3 regions of the Cupriavidus sp. HE11 genome follow, and region 2 is predicted to be linked to each of the others. Evidence: predicted binding sites of a transcription regulator. Region 2 holds the regulator's gene; each other region holds the start of a gene.
The links. Region 2 encodes FNR, which switches genes on or off when oxygen is low (the NO sensors DNR and NnrR bind a similar motif). Its sites were predicted from a motif close to TTGATNNNNATCAA; they were not measured.
Positions count from the first base shown of each region.

Region 1: the regulator FNR is predicted to act here: its motif matches at 2,781-2,794, upstream of cyoA (ubiquinol oxidase subunit II).
Region 3: the regulator FNR is predicted to act here: its motif matches at 3,724-3,737, upstream of hemN (oxygen-independent coproporphyrinogen III oxidase).

Region 1 is NZ_CP184465.1:1,240,828-1,247,036, forward strand. It holds gene ACOABP_RS22900 (carbonic anhydrase) at 1-366, opposite strand, end outside; gene cynR (transcriptional regulator CynR) at 471-1,376, shown strand; gene ACOABP_RS22910 (MFS transporter) at 1,342-2,664, opposite strand; gene cyoA (ubiquinol oxidase subunit II) at 2,812-3,870, shown strand; gene cyoB (cytochrome o ubiquinol oxidase subunit I) at 3,958-5,961, shown strand; gene cyoC (cytochrome o ubiquinol oxidase subunit III) at 5,954-6,209, shown strand, end outside.
Region 2 is NZ_CP184464.1:395,646-401,854, forward strand. It holds gene scpB (SMC-Scp complex subunit ScpB) at 1-694, opposite strand, end outside; gene ACOABP_RS01855 (sulfite exporter TauE/SafE family protein) at 1,246-2,013, opposite strand; gene fnr (fumarate/nitrate reduction transcriptional regulator Fnr) at 2,099-2,824, shown strand; gene ACOABP_RS01865 (hypothetical protein) at 2,918-3,163, opposite strand; gene ACOABP_RS01870 (hypothetical protein) at 3,160-3,369, opposite strand; gene ccoG (cytochrome c oxidase accessory protein CcoG) at 3,417-4,907, opposite strand; gene ccoP (cytochrome-c oxidase, cbb3-type subunit III) at 4,966-5,892, opposite strand; gene ACOABP_RS01885 (cbb3-type cytochrome oxidase subunit 3) at 5,898-6,056, opposite strand; gene ccoO (cytochrome-c oxidase, cbb3-type subunit II) at 6,061-6,209, opposite strand, start outside.
Region 3 is NZ_CP184464.1:1,786,214-1,792,422, forward strand. It holds gene ACOABP_RS08385 (hypothetical protein) at 99-434, shown strand; tRNA gene ACOABP_RS08390 (tRNA-Arg) at 795-870, opposite strand; gene ACOABP_RS08395 (c-type cytochrome) at 1,193-2,089, shown strand; gene hemN (oxygen-independent coproporphyrinogen III oxidase) at 2,192-3,661, opposite strand; gene ACOABP_RS08405 (ABC transporter substrate-binding protein) at 3,904-5,076, shown strand; gene ACOABP_RS08410 (ATP-binding protein) at 5,104-6,209, opposite strand, start outside.

The DNA.
Region 1 (6,209 bases), on a different replicon from region 2:
CCATTCCGCCACCGATGGCATGTGGTCCAGGCACTGGCACATGGCTACCGCCGTCATCGCCCCGCAATTCGAATGGCCGCAGATCACGATATCGCGCACCTTGAGACCGGCCACCGCATACTCGACACTGGCCGATACGCCACCTGGCTGCACGGCATAGGCCGGCACGATATTGCCGGCGTTGCGGATCACGAACAGCTTGCCCGGCTCGCTCTGGGTCAACAGCGCGGGCTCCACACGGCTGTCGGAACAGGCAATGAACAGCGTGCTCGGACTCTGCTGCGTAGCCAGTTCCTGGAACAGCGCGGAAAGCTTCGGAAATTCCTCGCGCTGGAATTTGAGAATGCCTTGAATCAGGTCTTTCACGGTAATCCCCCCATTTGAACCGATAGCATGTCGAACCTCGCGCCATTGGTCAAAGACGGGATTATTATGCCAACCATTGGCAACACCAATAGCTGACCCACTCCATGCTGCTGCGCCACGTTCGCTACTTCCTGGCCGTTGCCGACGCCGGCAACTTCACGCGCGCCGCCGAGACGCTGCACGTCTCGCAACCCACGCTGTCGCAACAGATCCGGCAGCTCGAAGACACGCTTGGCGCACCGCTGTTCGACCGCAGCGGCCGCTCGGTGCGGCTGACCGACGCGGGCCACGCCTACTACGTGCATGCGCGTCGCGCGCTGCAGGACCTGGAGGCCGGACAGCGGGCCATCCATGACGTAGGCGAACTCACGCGCGGCAACCTGCGGCTCGCCATGACGCCGACGTTCACGCCCTACCTGGTGGCACCGCTGATCGTGGCGTTCAACGCGAAGTATCCGAACATCACGCTCAGCCTGCGCGAAATGCCGCAGGAGCGCGTGGAGCCGCTGCTGGCCGACGACGACATCGACATCGGCATCGCCTTCGACGACATCCACCTGCCGGACCTGGAAGCCACGCCGCTGATCGAGGAACCGCTGGCCTACATGGTGGGCGCATCGCACACGCTGGCGCGGCGCCGCACCGCATTGGGCGCGGCGGCACTGGCCGGTGAGTCGATGGCAATGCTGACGCGGGAATTTGCCACGCGCGGCTACATCGCGCGCTATTTCGGCGGCCTGGGCATCGAGCCGCGCATCACGTTCGAAGCCAACTCGGTGAGCGCGGTGCTGGATGCCGTACGCAGCGGCCGCCACGCCACGGTGTTGCCCGCGGCCATCGCCGCCGGCCAGACCGACCTGCGCGTCCTGAAGCTGGAGCGCCCGCTGCCGCCACGCCATGCGGCGCTGCTGCAAAGAAAAGGCGCGTACCGCACAGCCGCGGCACGCGCCTTTGTCGACTTCGCGCTGAGCGAATTCAAACGTCGTCGGGCGTCCCCAGCGCGCGATTGATCCGCAGCGCAATCAGTGTGCCCACGACCCCCGACAGCAGGTACAGCGTAACGGCCACCAGGCCGAACAGCGACGACAGCCCCAGCGCTACCAGCGGCGCGAATGCCGCGCCGAACAGCCAGCCGAAGTCCGTGGTCAGCGCTGCACCGGTGTAGCGGAACTTGGTGTCGAAATTGGACGTGACCACGCCGGCCGCCTGCCCGTACGACAGGCCCAGCAGGCCGAATCCCACCAGGATGAACGTGTCCTGGCCCGACGCGCCGCCGTCCAGCAGCCACGGCGCAGCCAGGCTGAACAGGCCGATCAGCACCGCCATCGTCGCCAGCGTGGTGCGCCGGCCGATACGGTCGGCCAGCCAGCCCGAGATCAGCGTGCCAATGAACGCAATGGCCGCGCCGACGATCTGGATCGCCAGCACGTCACTGATCTCCTGCGTCTTGTGCAGGCTGACCCAGGACAGCGGAAACACCGTGACCAGGTGGAACAGCGCATAGCTTGCCAGCGATGCAAAAGCGCCAAGGAAGATGTTGAAGCCCTGCGCATTCACCATCTGCAGCGTGCTGATCGGCTCCAGTTCATCCTCCTCCAGCAGCCGCGTGTACTCGTGAGTAACCACCAGCCGCAGCCGCGCGAACAGCGCCACCACGTTGATGGCAAAGGCCACGTAGAACGGATAGCGCCAGCCCCAGTCGATGAATTCCGCCGGGGTCAGGCTGACATACAGGAACAGGAACAGCGCACCCGCCACCAGAAAGCCGGTCGGCGCGCCAAGCTGCCCCACCATCGCGTACCAGCCGCGTTTCTGCTCGGGGGCGTTAAGCGCCAGCAGCGACGGCAGCCCGTCCCACGATCCGCCGAACGCAATGCCCTGCAGGAAGCGGAACAGCGCCAACAGATAGATCGCCGTACTGCCAATCGAGGCGTACGCAGGCAGGAACGCGATGCCCACCGTGGCCGTGCCCAGCAGGAACAGCGATGCCGTCAGCTTGATGCCACGCCCCCAGCGACGCTGCACGCGCATGAACAGCGCCGTTCCAAACGGGCGTCCGATAAACGCGAACGAGAAGATCGTGAAGCTGTAGAGCAGCCCGGCCAGTTCGCTGGCAAACGGGAAGTAGACCGTGGGAAAGACCAGGACCGAGGCGATGCCGTACGTGAAGAAATCGAAGTACTCGGAAGCCCTGCCGATCACCACGCCAGTGGCAATTTCGGCTGGTGCCACCTCATGGTGGCCGGGCGCCGGAGGTGCAGTCGGCGACGCGCGATGCTGGTGGGACAGACTGGCCATCGTGGAGTCTCCATCGAGTGCGGAAGGAATGTCGTACTGCACTTAAAGTCCCGCAGTAACAAGAATAGCGCCTAAACTGCCATTGGAAATCGAAAGATTGCGGCGTCAGTCAGCCGTCGACGTTAATCAAACGCCACTTCCAACACCATGCCACGCTTCGAAGCTGCAGTGCCGACGTTTCATGTGACGGGAAAGATTCTTTTGCGAAGTGCCGCAATCGCCATGCTTCTGGGCCTTGCGGGATGTAGCAACGCGGTGCTGCTGTCGCCCTCCGGCGACATGGCCGTGCGGCAGCGTGACCTGATCATCATCGCCACCTGCCTGATGCTGCTGATCATCGTGCCGGTGATATGCCTGACACTGCTGTTTGCGTGGCGCTATCGCGAAAGCGCCAAGGACGCGCCCTACAACCCGGAGTGGGACCATTCCACGGTGCTGGAACTGGCGATCTGGGCCGCGCCGCTGCTGATCATCATCGCGCTGGGTGCGGTGACCTGGGTCAGCACCCACCAGCTTGACCCCTACCGTCCGCTGACCCGCATCGACGAACGCCGCCCGGTACCGGCCGAGGTGAAACCGCTGACCGTGGAAGTGGTGGCGATGGACTGGAAGTGGCTGTTCCTGTATCCCGAACAAGGCATTGCCACGGTCAACGAACTGGCTGCGCCGGTTGACCGGCCCATCGCGTTCCGGATCACCGCCACGTCGGTCATGAACACGTTCTTCGTGCCATCGCTGGCCGGCATGGTCTACGCGATGCCGGGCATGCAGACCCAGTTGCACGCGGTGATCAACAAGCCCGGCGTCTACGAGGGCATGTCGGCCAACTACAGCGGCGCGGGCTTCTCGCACATGCGCTTCAAGTTCCACGGCATGTCGAACGAGGACTTCGACCGCTGGGTGCAGCAGGCGAAATCCTCGGGCACGCCGCTGTCGAAAGACGCATACCTGAAGCTGGCCAAGCCCAGCGAGAGCGACCCGGTGCAGCGCTATGCCAGCGTCGAGCCCAACCTCTACAAGCTGATCCTGAACCGCTGCGTGGAGGGCGGGACATGCATGGCGGACACCATGGCACAGAACCAGAATCGCAACCGTGCCAGGTTCGACCCGTCCGCGGAAATCTGCACCGCGAGCAACACACCGGACGTGGCGCCGGTGTTCGCGCCGGATGCCGCGCCCAACGACGCCAGGCAGGTGTTGCGCTGACGCGCAACACGGGTCCACCCCCTTCACGAATCCGATTTCGCCAATCATCATTGGCCAGCATTGGTCAATACAGGCCCAGGTGACAACATGCCCGAGCGCTCAGAACTCGCCAACATGATCTTTGGCCGGCTGTCGTGGGAGTCCATCCCACTGCACGAGCCCATCCTCATCGGCACCTTCGCCGTCGTCATCCTGGGCGGCATCGCCCTGGTGGCATTGCTGACCTACTTCCGCGTCTGGGGCTATCTGTGGCACGAGTGGTTCACCAGCATCGACCACAAGAAGATCGGCATCATGTATATCGTGCTGGGCATCGTGATGCTGCTGCGCGGCTTTGCCGATGCGGTGATGATGCGATTGCAGCAGGCCGTCGCGTTCGGCGACAACCTCGGCTACCTGCCCCCGCACCACTATGACCAGATCTTCACGGCACACGGCGTGATCATGATCTTCTTCGTGGCCATGCCGCTGGTCACGGGGCTGATGAACTTCGTGGTGCCGCTGCAGATCGGCGCACGCGACGTGGCCTTTCCGTTCCTGAACAACTTCAGCTTCTGGATGACGACCGGCGGCGCCATCCTGGTGATGATGTCGCTGTTCGTGGGCGAATTCGCACGCACGGGCTGGCTCGCGTATCCGCCGCTGTCGGGCATCCTGCACAGTCCGGACGTAGGTGTCGACTACTACATATGGGCGTTGCAGGTGGCCGGGGTGGGGACATTGTTATCCGGGATCAACCTGCTCGTCACCATCGTCAAGATGCGCGCGCCAGGCATGACGCTGATGCGCATGCCGATCTTCACCTGGACGTCGCTGTGCACCAACGTGCTGATCATCGCCGCGTTCCCGGTGCTGACCGCTGCCCTGGCCCTGCTGTCGATGGATCGCTACGTCGGCACCAACTTCTTCACGGCGGACCAGGGCGGCAGCGCCATGCTCTACGTGAACCTGATCTGGATCTGGGGCCACCCCGAGGTCTACATCCTGGTGCTGCCGGTGTTCGGCATCTATTCGGAGGTCACCGCCACCTTTTGCCGCAAGCGCCTGTTCGGCTACGCGTCGATGGTGTATGCCACCGTGGTGATTACCGTGCTGTCGTACCTGGTGTGGCTGCACCACTTCTTCACCATGGGCTCCGGCGCCAGCGTGAACTCGTTCTTCGGGATCACCACGATGATCATCTCGATACCTACCGGGGCAAAGATCTTCAACTGGCTGTTCACGATGTACCACGGCAAGATCAAGTTCGAGGCGCCCATGCTGTGGACGGTGGGCTTCATGGTGACATTCGTGATCGGCGGCATGACGGGCGTGCTGCTGGCGGTGCCGCCGGCCGACTTCGTGCTGCACAACAGCCTGTTCCTGATCGCCCACTTCCACAACGTGATCATCGGCGGGGTGCTGTTCGGACTGATGGCGGGCATCTACTACTGGTTTCCGAAGGCGTTCGGCTACCGGCTGGTGGCGTCGTGGGGCAAGGCTTCGTTCTGGTTCTGGCTCACCGGCTTCTACTTCGCGTTCATGCCGCTGTACTGGCTGGGCCTGCTCGGCGTGACCCGGCGGGTGAACCATTTCGACGATCCGTCACTGCAGATCTGGTTCCTGATCGCCGCATTCGGCGCGTTCCTGATTGCGTGCGGCATTGCCTGCTTCATCATCCAGCTCGTGGTCAGCTTCAAACGCCGCGAGGAACTGCGCGACACCACCGGCGACCCCTGGGACGGCCGCACGCTGGAGTGGTCCACATCGTCGCCGCCGCCGCAGTACAACTTCGCCTTCACGCCAATGGTGCATGACACCGATGCCTGGTGGCAGATGAAGCAGTACGGCTACAAGCGGCCGATGGAGGGCTTCATCCCGATCCACATGCCGAAGAACACGGCGGCGGGCATCGTGCTGGCGGGCCTGTGCACGCTGATGGGCTTCGCGCTGATCTGGCACATCTGGTGGCTCGCGGCAGCATCGTTCGCGGCCACGATCATCTCGGCAATCATCCATACCTTCAACTACAAGCGCGACTACTACATCCCGACCGACGAAGTGGTCCGGACCGAAGCGGCACGCACCCAACTGATGACAGGCCATGGCTGATACGACCATTCCTCTCCAAGCACACAGCACCGCGGCCGCCGACGACATGCCGCCGGGCGGCTACCAGTTCTACCTGACCGAGGAACACCACCCGCAGAACGGCACGCTGCTCGGGTTCTGGCTCTACCTGATGAGCGACTGCCTGATCTTCGCCTGCCTGTTCGCCGCCTATGGCGTACTGGGCCGCGAATACGCGGGCGGGCCTACCGGCGCCGAACTGTTCGAGTTGCCGCTGGTGGCGCTGAACA
Region 2 (6,209 bases):
CGCTGGCTTCAGCCGCGCCCACCGCCGCGGGCGTCGCCCCGGCCTCTGCAGGCACGGAGGCTTCAGCTTGCACGGCGGCCGACTCCGCAAAGGCCTCTTCGTCGCCAGCCGGTGGGTTGGCCGTGGCGATTTCTTCAAAATCAATAGCCTGCTGCTCCAGCAGCGCGGCTTGCGCCTGCGCCTGGGCGTCTTCCAGCGGCGGCAGTTCGTCCAGCGAACGCAAGCCGAGGTCATCCAGGAACGCCTTGGTCGTTGCGTACAGCGCCGGGCGCCCCGGCACATCGCGGTGGCCGATGACTTCGATCCAGCTGCGGTCCTCGAGTTTCTTGACCACTTCCGTGCTGACCGTCACGCCCCGGATTTCCTCGATATCGCCACGGGTGACAGGCTGGCGATACGCAATGATCGCCAGGGTTTCCATGACGGCGCGCGAGTACTTCGGCGGCTTTTCCGGATTCAGCCGGTCAAGGAACTCCCGCATCTCGGGGCGACTCTGGAAACGCCAGCCGCTGGCCAGCGCCACGAGTTCCACCCCGCGCGGCTGCCAGTCCTGCCGCAGTTCCTCGAGCAGCACCCGGATCGTGTCGGCGCCGACGTCGTCGGCAAACAACCGTCGCAGATCGCCAACGCGCAGCGGTTCCTGCGCACAGATCAGCGCGGTCTCGAGGACGATCTTCGCCTCTTGGGTATTCATGTGATTGCGTGCAGCCTGTCTTTGCACCTGCCCCCGGACGAATCCCGGGGCACTGGAGATTGCAGATACAGCGAGGCCGAAGCCACCGCCATTTCATCGCGCAGCCAGCTCGCCCGCTAATGCAGCGCAGCCGTGCGCACCTCGTTCTTTTGCATCGAATTGCCGGGTCGATCCGGCAGGAGATCGTCCGGCGCTGGCCAGTTTCACCAGTCAACGGACCTCTTGCGTCGCGCCTTCTCCCTTCGGGGCGGACATTCGCCAGGGCCACCGGATGGCCAAGACGGCAAGAAACAAGACGATATCGGCTCAGGCAACCCCGCCCTGACCGGCGCCATCTTCCCAACCGCAGCCGGCCTTTTAACCAGATCTTTTGAACCGGATGGACTGTGGAGACGTTTCCGGCGCACCGGGGTGGCCAGAAACCCTGGGCACGCTCCCCAGATCAGGGATGCGGCCCCAGCGGCGCCCCGAGCATGGTGCGGCGCGATACCGTGGTTCTCGGGATTGTATGGCATTCCCGGCCCCGCCCGCAACCCGCCGCTGTGGCCGATTCAGAACACCACGCAAAAGCCGTGTTGGGCCAGGGTATCCGGCAGCCATATTGCCCGGGCCACCCCCAGCACGCCAAATCCGATCACCACCAGGCCCGACGCCACGCGCACCGCGGGCTTGCGGGAGAGTTGCCGCAGGTATCCCGACAACCCCGAGATCACCAGCAGGTTCGGCAGCGTGCCCAGACCGAACGCCCCCATCACCAGCGCACCCGATACCGCGTTGCCAGCCAGCAGCGCCAGCGCAAGTGCACCATAGACCATTCCACACGGTACGAGCCCCCATGCCAGGCCCATCCCGTATCGACGCACCAGCGGTGCCGCGCGCTGCTTGCCGCGCAGCCGCATCGGCAGTCGCCCGGCCATCGCACGTGCACGTTGAACCACGTGTACTGCGGCCAGCGACGCCAGACGCTCGATCCAGTCGGATCGCATCACGCGTCCACGCAACAACCACAGACCCGTGATCACCAGCATCATGCTGCCCGCCGCATAGAGCCAGCGCTGCAGCGGCAGATAATCCTGTCGCCACACCGTCGCGCCCACCGCACCCATCACCGCGCCAAGCAGCATGTATGTCGTAATGCGCCCCGCATGCATGATGCACAACGCAGTCCACCATTGACGCGTGGAACGATGCAAGACAATTGCCACATCCCGCGGGTGTTTCTGCTCCGCAGCAATAGCAATTCCTCCACACATGGCAGCGCAATGCATACCACCGAGCAAGGCCATCAGAAAAACGCTTAAAAGCACACCAAATGGCAACTGTTCCTCGCTTCTGCGTCACATGACGCTGTAAAATGCCTGCATCGCGCCCTCGCTGCAAGCGCATTCATAACGAGCACTTCAATTGTTGACTTCCATCCCCGTCACCGAGATGTCGCCCCGTTGTTCCACATGTGCCATGGGCCAGCTTTGCCTGCCCGTGGGCATGTCGCAACAAGACCTGGCGAAGATGGACACGCTCGTGCAGGAACGCGTGCGTGTTCACAAGGGCGAAACGCTTTACCGCATGGGCGAACCGCTCAACGCGGTGTACGCCATTCGCTTCGGAACACTGAAGACGCACGTCACCATGGAAGACGGGCGCACCCAGATCACCGGTTTTCACCTGCCCGGCGAAGTCATTGGCCTCGACGGCCTCAGCGAGATGCAGCACGCTTCCGACGCCACCGCGCTGGAGGACACCGAAGTCTGCGTCGTGCGCTATGACGACCTGCAATCGCTCTCCAGCACCCTGCCCTCGCTGCAAGGCCAGTTCCTGCGCCTGATGAGCAAGGAAATCTCGCAGGACCAGGTCATGCTGATCACACTGGGCTCGATGCGCGCCGAAGAGCGCCTGGCCGCTTTTCTCGTGAACATGTCCGAGCGTCTGTCGGCACGCGGTTATTCGTCCACCGAGTTCGTTCTGCGCATGAGCCGCGAGGAAATCGGCAGCTACCTGGGCCTGAAACTCGAGACCGTCAGCCGCCTGTTCTCGCGCTTTGCCGAAGCAGGCCTGATCCAGATTCGTCAGCGACATGTGAAGCTCGTCGATATGGCAGGTATCAAGCAGGTGTACAGCCGGTCCTGCTGAGACAGACCGAACCCGCACGGAACATCACGCCAAAGGCCGCGCCGGAACACTTCCGGCGCGGCCTTTGTCTTTTGCAGTGCAATTCTGCATTGCCTACTCGAGTTCATCGGTGTCACTAAGCTTCACCGGCATCGTGTACAGCGTGAGCCCGCTGGACAACGCGCAGAACAGCCACGCTACCAGAAACCCCACAGTGTAGATCGCCTGCCGCGACGCCTCGACCGGATGTCCGAAGAAATTCAGATCTCCGGGATCTACCACCGAGAACACCACCGCCGTGGCCGCACCGCCCATCAGAAACGCCGGCCATAGCACCCACATCAGCCAGCGCAGTCTCATGGGCGCCTCGCGGTCTGTTCAGCGCGATCGGCGCTTGCCTTCTCCACTACCAGTCCATGGCGGGTGGCGTCGGTCACCGGCACATCGGCATGGGTGTTCGCCAGCCAGATCGTGATACCGCAACCGACCATCGCCAGCAGCGGACCACTCATCAGAATCCAGGGCCATGGTTCCCTGTACCAGGGCTTTGCGGGGTGTTGGGTCATTGCGCTCTCCTATTGGCATCCGTCCCGGTTCACCATCGGTGACAGCATCACAGATTGCGAGGAACGATGAAACTCGTGCTTTGCCGGATATCCACCTTGCGCTCGGCTTCGGTCTCGGCGGTAACTGTCACCTCGATCTTGTGCGTACCCTGCTTCGCATCGTCGATCGGCACGCGAATGCGGATTGGCAGCAGGCGATTCGAGGTGGGCGACAGCGATTCCGCGCCGTGGTCGTACTCCACGATCAGGCCTTTCAGCTCGGCGCTCTGTGCCTGCACGTGGAACTTCATTGGTGCCTCGGTCGCATTGATCAGCTGCAACCGGTACACGTTCTCGATCCAGCGGCCTTCCACTTCGCGCCCCAGCGCGCCACGGTCACGAATGATGTCGACCTTGAGCGGCGTACGCATGGCCAGCGACGCAAAAAAGCCCACCGTCAGCGCCAGCCAGATCGCCGTGTAGACAACCGTGCGGGGACGCAGCAAGCGCTTGCGCGCGTCCGATGCCGACAGCTTCTTGCGCATCGCGTTTTCCGATGTGTACCGGATCAGTCCGCGCGGATACTCCATCTTGTCCATGACCTGGTCGCAGGCATCGATACACGCGCCGCAGCCGATGCACTCGTACTGCAGCCCGTCACGGATATCGATGCCAGTCGGGCATACCTGCACACAGATGCTGCAGTTCACGCAGTCGCCCAGGCCCGCCGCATGGTGATCGACCTTGCGCGACCGGCTGCCGCGCGGTTCGCCACGACCCACGTCGTAGGTCACGACATACGTATCGCGATCCACCATTACGCTCTGGAAGCGCGCATACGGGCACATGTACTTGCACACCTGCTCGCGCATGAACCCGGCATTGCCCCACGTGGCAAACGCATAGAACAGCATCCAGAACGCCTGCCAAGGGCCCAGCGTCCAGTGCAGGACTTCGCCGCCCAGTTCGCGGATCGGGGCGAAGTAGCCGATGAACGTGAAGCCTGTCCACAGCGCGATCAGGATCCACAGCGAGTGCTTGGTCGCCTTGAGACGAATCTTGCGCAAGCTCCACGGATCGCCGTCCAGCCGGATGCGGGCAATGCGGTCGCCTTCGACACGACGCTCGATCCACATGAAGATCTCGGTGTAGACCGTCTGTGGACACGCGTAGCCGCAAAACAGCCGCCCTGCGATGGCCGTGAACAGAAACAGCGCCAGCGCCGAGATGACCAGCAGCACCGCCAGGTAGATCACGTCCTGGGGCCACAGCACCAGTCCGAAGATATAGAACTTGCGGGCACCGAGATCGAACAGCACTGCCTGACGATCGTTCCATTGCAGCCACGGCGTACCGTAGTAGACCAGTTGCGTGAGGATGACCAGCCAGACCCGCCAGCTCGAGAAGGCACCCGTGACCGAGCGCGGGTAGATCTTGCGCCGTACTTCGTACAGCGCCTCCTCGGTGGCGTCGGCCGCCGACTTGGGTGGAGGTGCGGGCCGCCAGGCGGCCTCGCTTGATTCGCGGGAAGTGGGGGGAGATTCCAGGGGCGCGCTCATTATTCAGCCCTCATGCTCCCGGCCGGACGGCATGCCGTCCGGACCGGAGAGCGGTTTGTCATTGCCCTGTGGGCGCGGCACTCGTGCTGGTGTTCGACAGGCCCCACACGTACGCAGTCAGCATGCGGATGCGCTCGGGTGTCAGGATTTCCTCGTGGGCCGGCATATGGCCGTTGTGCCCCTTCAGGATGGCCTCGACGATCACGCCTTCCGAACTGCCGTACAGCCAGACGTTATCGGACAGGTTCGGCGCGCCAAGCGCCTGGTTACCCTTGCCGCTCGCGCCATGGCATGCCGCGCAGGTCGACTTGAACGTGCTTTCGCCGCGCGACGCCCGGATCGGATCGTATGTGAGCCCCGACAGCGACCGCACATACTGCGCCGTATCGCCGGCCAGCTTGGCATCGATCGTGCCCGCAAACGGCGGCATCACGCCGTTACGGCCCTTCGTGATCGTCTGCTGGATCGTTTCGGGGTCACCGCCATAGAGCCAGTCGTTGTCGGTCAGGTTCGGGAAACCGCGGCTGCCGCGGGCGTCCGAACCATGGCACTGGGCGCAGTAGTTCAGGAACAGGCGCTGGCCGATTTCACGTGCATCGGGGTCCGCCGCCACCTGCTTGACGTCCATCTTCAGGTACTTGGCATAGATCTCGTGCTGCATCTTCTCGGCGGCTTCCCGATGCGCGGCAAGTTCGCCCTGCGTCGAGAATTTCAGCACCCCGGCGTATGTGCCAAGGCCCGGGTAGAGCACCAGGTAGCCCACACTGAACACGCAGGCCAGCAGGAACATCCACATCCACCAGCGTGGCAGCGGATTGTTCAGCTCGCGCAGGTCGTCATCCCAGACATGCCCGGTGTCGTCGGTGGTGCTGATGCCCTTCGGCATCTTTCGTTGCGAAAACAGCAGCCACACGCACCAGACAATACCAATGAGCGCGATGGCCGCGATGTAGTAGCCCCAGAAATCGGAAATGAAATCGCTCATGGTTACTAGTTCCGGCTTGGATTGTTATGTTCGTCCGGCAAGGCAAACGGCAGCATCGCCGATTCCTCGTTGGCCGCCTTGCGGCCCGCCGACCAGGCCCACCAGCAGATCGCCAGGAACGTCAGCAGCGACAGGACAGTGGCGATGGAAGTCACGATGACCATGGCGTCACTCCTTCGCGGGCGCGGCGCTCTCGGCCGCTGGTGCCGCCGGGGCAGGCGCGGGGGCCGTGTCCAGGCGGACGTTACGACGGTTCAGGCCCAGACCCTGCAGGTACGCGACCATGGCGTCCTCCTCGGTCTTGCCCACCAGCTCTT
Region 3 (6,209 bases), 1.4 Mb from region 2:
CCGGGCCGTTCCGCATCCGGGCCTTCCGCCCAATATCCGGCGCCCCCGGCCTGGTGCTAGAACGGAAGCTCGGCGCCGACAAAATAATTGGGGATGCCATGAAACGCCTGCCACTGATCCTTGCCCTCTGGACGGCCCTGCTGCTTGCCGGCTGCTACTACGGATATCCCCCCGGGCCCGTGCCCGGACCCACCAGCTACGACCGCTCGTTCTATGCGGCGGCCGATGCGATGCGCGACCAGGGCGTGGCAGTCCAGACGCAGGAACCGACAACCGGCAATATCACCGGCTACTACGGCAGTACCCCCGTAGCGGCAATGATCCGCCAGCAGGCTGACGGCAGCGTGCGCGTGGAATTCCAGGCGGCGGATTCGCGCGATCCGGGGCTGGTCAACCGGATCACGCAAAGCTATCAACGGCGGATGGGACGGTAACGCAAAGCGGCCGTTGCGAACGCATCGCAACGGCCGATTTCCTTCCCGGTCATTCAGTCGCAGAACTCCCCGCCTTTCCCCTGTTTCCGTGCCCAATAGCCTCCATCCCAGCCACCGGGAAACTGCGTTTCGGGCGGAACGACGCCGAGCCCGCCGATTGCCAGAGACCCGGCTCCCGACATCCGGAAACGGATTGCGGGCCCGGTGCGAATGGCCGCCAGATAGGGGAAGCAGTGTCGGCTAACCGCAAGTGGCAAGGGACTCTCGGCCTGGGAAAGAGGCGAGCAGACCTGGCCGGTACCGGTCCTGAACCGTGGCGTACGGGGAGGTACAGCGGGAAATCAAGGCGGGAAAAATTCTTGGCGCGCCCGGCTGGGATCGAACCAGCAACCCCTGCCTTCGGAGGGCAGTACTCTATCCATTGAGCTACGGGCGCGATGTGAGCTGCGTTGACAACAGCGAGTGCCGTCGTCGGAAAGTCGCATAGGATACCCGACTTGTTGGTGCCCGTCCATGCGGGATGCGCCGGGGGCTGCGAAACCCGGGTTTTCACAGGTCTCTGAGCCGTCGCTTTTGGCCCCGTGGGCCGGGTCTTGGGTCTATAATCGGCAGCTATTTGCGTCGTACCAGAGACGTAGCGGGGCAGGAGACGGCCCCGGACGCGAAGACCGACAGATTCATCCCCGAAGACAGGGCCAGACAAGCAAGCCGCCCCCACGTGCTGTGCAATAGGTTTCCCGCAAAATCGAGAGTTCTGTATGAGTGACGTCCATCAAAACGACCACCACGAGTCGCCAATCAAGACCCCTAAGCAGCTTATCGCTGTTGTGATCGCCGCCTTTCTGGTGCCGATTATCGTCATCATCCTGCTGGTCAATTTTGTCGGACATGGCACCCGCGAGGGCGCCGGCTCCACCCAGAGCGTGGAAGCGGTGAACAGCCGTATCGCGCCGGTAGCGTCACTCGAGATCAAGGACCCCAATGCCCCGCGCGTCTTCAAGACGGGCGAGCAGGTCTACAAGGAAGTTTGCGCCGCGTGTCACGCCACGGGCGCGGCTGGTGCGCCGAAGTACGGCACGGCCGGCGACTGGACGGCCCGTATCGGCCAGGGCTTTGACGGCCTGCTGAAGTCGGTGCTGAACGGCAAGGGCGCGATGCCTGCCCGCGCCGGCACGTCGCCGGACGATCTCAGCGACTACGAACTGGGACGCGCCGTGGTCTACATGGCCGATGCCGGCGGCGCCAAGTTCCCCGAGCCGGCTGCCCCGGCCCAGGGCGCCACCGCCCAGGCTGCGGCTTCGGCCCCGGAGGCGCCCGCAGCTCCGGCAGCAGCACCGGCACCCGCCGCAGCTGCGGCTCCCGCCCCGGCAGCCGCTGCACCGGCCGCACCGGCTGCCGCGCCAGCCGCGGCATCGGCGGACACCGGCAAGAAGGTCTACGAACAGGTTTGCGCCGCATGCCACGCAGCTGGCGTGGCTGGTGCGCCGAAGTTTGGCGACAAGGCAGCCTGGGCCCCGCGCCTGAAGGAAGGCATGGACGTGGTTCACAACTACGCGCTCAAGGGCAAGGGTGTGATGCCGCCCAAGGGTGGCTACGCCGGCCCGGATGCAGACGTGATCGCCGCATCGGACTACATGGCCAACGCAGCGAAATAAGCTTTGCAGGAAGTCCAGGCCAAGGCCCGATACCGGGCCTTGGCCCAGCAAAAAGCCCGCGAGACATTCGCGGGCTTTTTAGTTTCTGGCGAATCTGCGACGCTAGACCACGCGTGAATAGCGTACCAGCGGTATCACCCTGGCATCGTTTGCGGCATTCGGCGCCGGTTGCGGGCGCGCGGCATCGTCACGCAGGTAGCGGTCGAACACCATCGCCACACGGCGTACCAGCAGGCGACCCAGTTCGGTGATGTCGATGCGGTCCGGCGTTCGGCGCACCAGGTGATCGACGGCCAGCTTGTCCAGATCGGCCAGTTCGGCCGCGAAGGTGGCGGCAAAGTCGATGCCGTACGTCTGTTCCACCTCGGCAATATCGAGCGTGCCATTGCACATCAGCGCGCCGATGATGGCCTTGCGCAGATGATCGTCTGCGGACATCTCGAAGCCGCGCACCACCGGCAGGCGCCCTGCGTCGATGGCAGCGTAGTACTCGTCCGTGGTGCGGGCGTTCTGCACATAGTGCCCGGCCACGGCGCCGATGGCCGACACCCCCAGCCCGATCTGGTCATAGCCGGCATGCGTGGCATAGCCCTGGAAATTGCGTTGCAGGCGGCCTTCGCGCTGGGCCACCGCCAGGTCGTCGTCGGGCAGCGCAAAGTGATCCATGCCGATGTAGACATAGCCGGCGGCAGTCAGCCGTTCGATGGTCGACACCAGGATATCGAGCTTCTCGGCGGCCGGCGGCAGTGTTGCGGCATCGATACGGCGTTGCGGCTTGAACACGTGCGGCAGATGCGCGTAGCTGTAGACCGACAGCCGGTTCGGCCGCAGTTCCAGCACCTTTTCGATAGTCTCGCCAAAGCGTGCGGTAGTCTGGTGTGGCAATCCGTAGATCAGGTCGACGCTGACCGACTGGAAGCCCAGGCGGCGCGCCGCCAGCACCACGGCGCGCGTTTCTTCATAGGACTGCACCCGGTGCACGGCTTCCTGCACCTCGGGATCGAAGTCCTGCACGCCCAGGCTGATCCGGTTGAAGCCCAGTTCGGCCAGCAGGTCCATTCGCTCGTCCGTTACGCGGCGCGGATCGATCTCGATCGAATGCTCGCCTTCGGGCAGCAGCACGAAATGCTCGTGCAGCGCTGCCATCACACGGCGCATTTCATCGGGATCGAGGAAGGTCGGCGTACCGCCGCCCCAGTGCGATTGCATCACGGCGCGCCGTTCGCCCAGGCGTCCGGCGACCATGGCCATCTCGCGCGACAGGTAATCGACGTATAGCGCGCTGCGGCTGTGGTCCTTGGTGATGATCTTGTTGCAGCCGCAGTAGTAGCAGATGTTCTCGCAGAACGGGATATGGAGATACAGCGACAGCGGGGCCGGCGAATCGGCGCGGCAGGCTTGCAGCGCGGTCCGGTAGCCGGCATCGCCAACTTCGTTGTGGAAGCGGTCGGCCGTGGGATACGAGGTATAGCGGGGGCCGTTGCCGTCGATGCGGCCGGCCAGGCTGCGGAAATCGGCAAGCGCGCGGCGGTCGAAAGCCGTGCCGGCGACGTCTGGAATGGGGGCGGACATGCGGAGACTCGATTTGTGGGCGGAATGACGATCGATCCTATGCCTGGCCCGATGCAACAACCTTGATGCGCATCAAGATCACGGCAACCCTACACCTGCCAGCCCCGCCAACGGGGGGCCTCAAGTCTGGTGAAAGTCACGGAAGCGTCATGAAGGGCCGATAGTCTCGGGTCCGACTCTCGAAGTCCCGCCCGTATTCGCTTTCCGAAGCACATCCCGTCCCACTTGATCTTTCCACTGCCATGCGCCCAGCCTCGCCGCAGTCGACCCTCGCGTGTCTGCCCGCTTTCCCGGGCCGCCGCCGCGCCTTGCAGATGCTTGGCGCCCTGACTTCCGCCGCCGTGCTGCCCGCGTTTGCGCAGCCCGCCGGCCAGGTGCTGCGCCGCCAGCTTGTGGTGGGTCATCTGGTAGACCGCGTGGGCCCGCAGGCCGATCAGGCGCGCGATTATCTGGCGGGCGCCAAGGTGATGTTCGATGCCTTCAATGCGTCGCCGGCCAGCAACGGCGGCCTGCGCATCGTCCATGTGGTGCGCGACGCCGACGCTTCGAACCCGCGCGCGGCCGTCGCACAGGCCGTGGCGCTGGCCGACAATGAACGCGCGGAAGTACTGTTCGGGCCCGGTGACAGCCTGCTGCCCACGCTGGCAGGCTCTGCCGACCTGACGCGGCGTGGGGTGCAGATCGTGGCGCCGCTGTCGGGGCTGACCATGGCGGCCGACAACGTGTGGTTCACGCGCGCCGACTACCAGGCCGAGCTGGACGCCGCCGTGCATCAGTTGCGCAGCTACGGACTGTCGGGCATCGCGCTGGCCGTGTCACCCGACTTTGCGGCGGGCACGCTTGGCGCCGGTACGCCATGGCTGGCCCGTCTGGAAAAAGACATCTCGACGCGCGCGGTAGCGCTGACCGGCAACTTCGACGACAGCGCGAAACGTATTGCCGCCGCCCGGCCCGGCGCCGTGATCGTGGCAGGCGACACGCTGGCCTATGGCAGCCTGGGCCGCGCGCTGGCAGCGCAGAACTGGTACGGCTTCCTGGTGGGACTCTCGGCGGTCAGCCCGTCGTCGGCGCGCGAAATCCTCGGTGCCAACTACGCGGGCGGCATGGTCGTGACGCAGATTGCCCCGGGTCCGCAGGAGTCGACGCTGCGTGTGGTGAAGGAGCACGTGGCCCGCATGAAGCAGTATCTCGACGAGCCGCCCTCGCCCGCCACGCTGGCCGGCTATATCGGCGCGGCCTGGCTGGCGCGATCGGCTGCGGGCATGAAGGGATCGGGCACGACCGAATTGCGGCGTGCCCTGCAGGCCCGTATCGACGTGGGCGACTTCACGCTGGACTTCACGCGCGGGCTGCGCGGCTCGCAGTACGTGCAGCTGGCACCGATCGGCAAGAGCGGCCTGCCGCAGCGCGCCTGAGCAAGGGCGTCAGTATCCGCCGCAGCGTCAGGCGCGCGGCAGCGTGATGCTGACGCGCAGGCCGCCTTCGACGCGGTTGGACAGCTTCAGGTCACCGCCGTGGCGCGCCACGATATCGGCGGTAATCGACAGGCCCATGCCCACGCCGCCGGTGGCGCGGCTGCGCGACGATTCCACGCGATAGAACGGCTCAAGCACGCGCGACAGTTCGGCCGGCGGAATGCCGGGGCCGTTGTCGCAGACATCGATCGATACGCGCTCGGGGCTGTCGGTCAGGATGATGTGCGCGGCGCCGCCATAGCGATGCGCGTTTTCCACCAGGTTGACCACGGCGCGACGCAGTTCGGTCGGATAGGCCAGCAGCGGTGCCGCTTCGCCAGACAGGCGCACGTCCTGCCCGATCTCCTGGGCATCGTCGACCACGGCCTGTAGCAGCGCCAGCACATCCACGCGCTGGCGCGGGCCGGCGCCATCGTCGCGCTCGCGCAGGTAATAGAGCGTGGCATCGATCAGGCCATTCATCTCGGCCAGATCCTGGCGCAGGCGATAGCGCACGTCGTTGTCCTCGATGCGTTCGATGCGCAGGCTCATGCGCGTCAGCGGCGTGCGCAGGTCGTGCGATACCGCTGCCAGAAAGCGCGACTGCTGCGCCAGCTGGGTGCGGATGCGCTGCTGCATCAGGTTCAGTGCGTGCGTGGCATCGCGGGCTTCGGCTGGGCCGGTGTCCTCGTCCAGCGGCGGCGCGTGCACGTCCTGCGCCAGGCGGTTCGCGCCGCTGGCCAGTTGCTGCACCGGCCGCGCCAGCAGGCGGGCACCCACCCATGACGCGATCAGGATGGCCGCAAGCTGGAAGATCAGGCCCAGGTGCGGCGGCCAGATGCCACGGATATGGAATCCCTTCGGCGGGCCGGGCGGGCGACTGAATGGCGGGCGCTCGCCGAAGGCCTCGGGGCGCAGCGGCGGGCCATCGAAATCGAACGGCTCATTGCCTCGCATGCCGGGCGGCGGGCCAGGCGGCCGGTCGGGCATGAAGACGCCTTCGAGCGGATGCGGGGGCGGCCCGTTGGGCAGCAGCTGGCCAGCCGCCTCTGCATCGGAGGCCGCGCGGCGCATGCGCTCCATGTAGCGTTCCG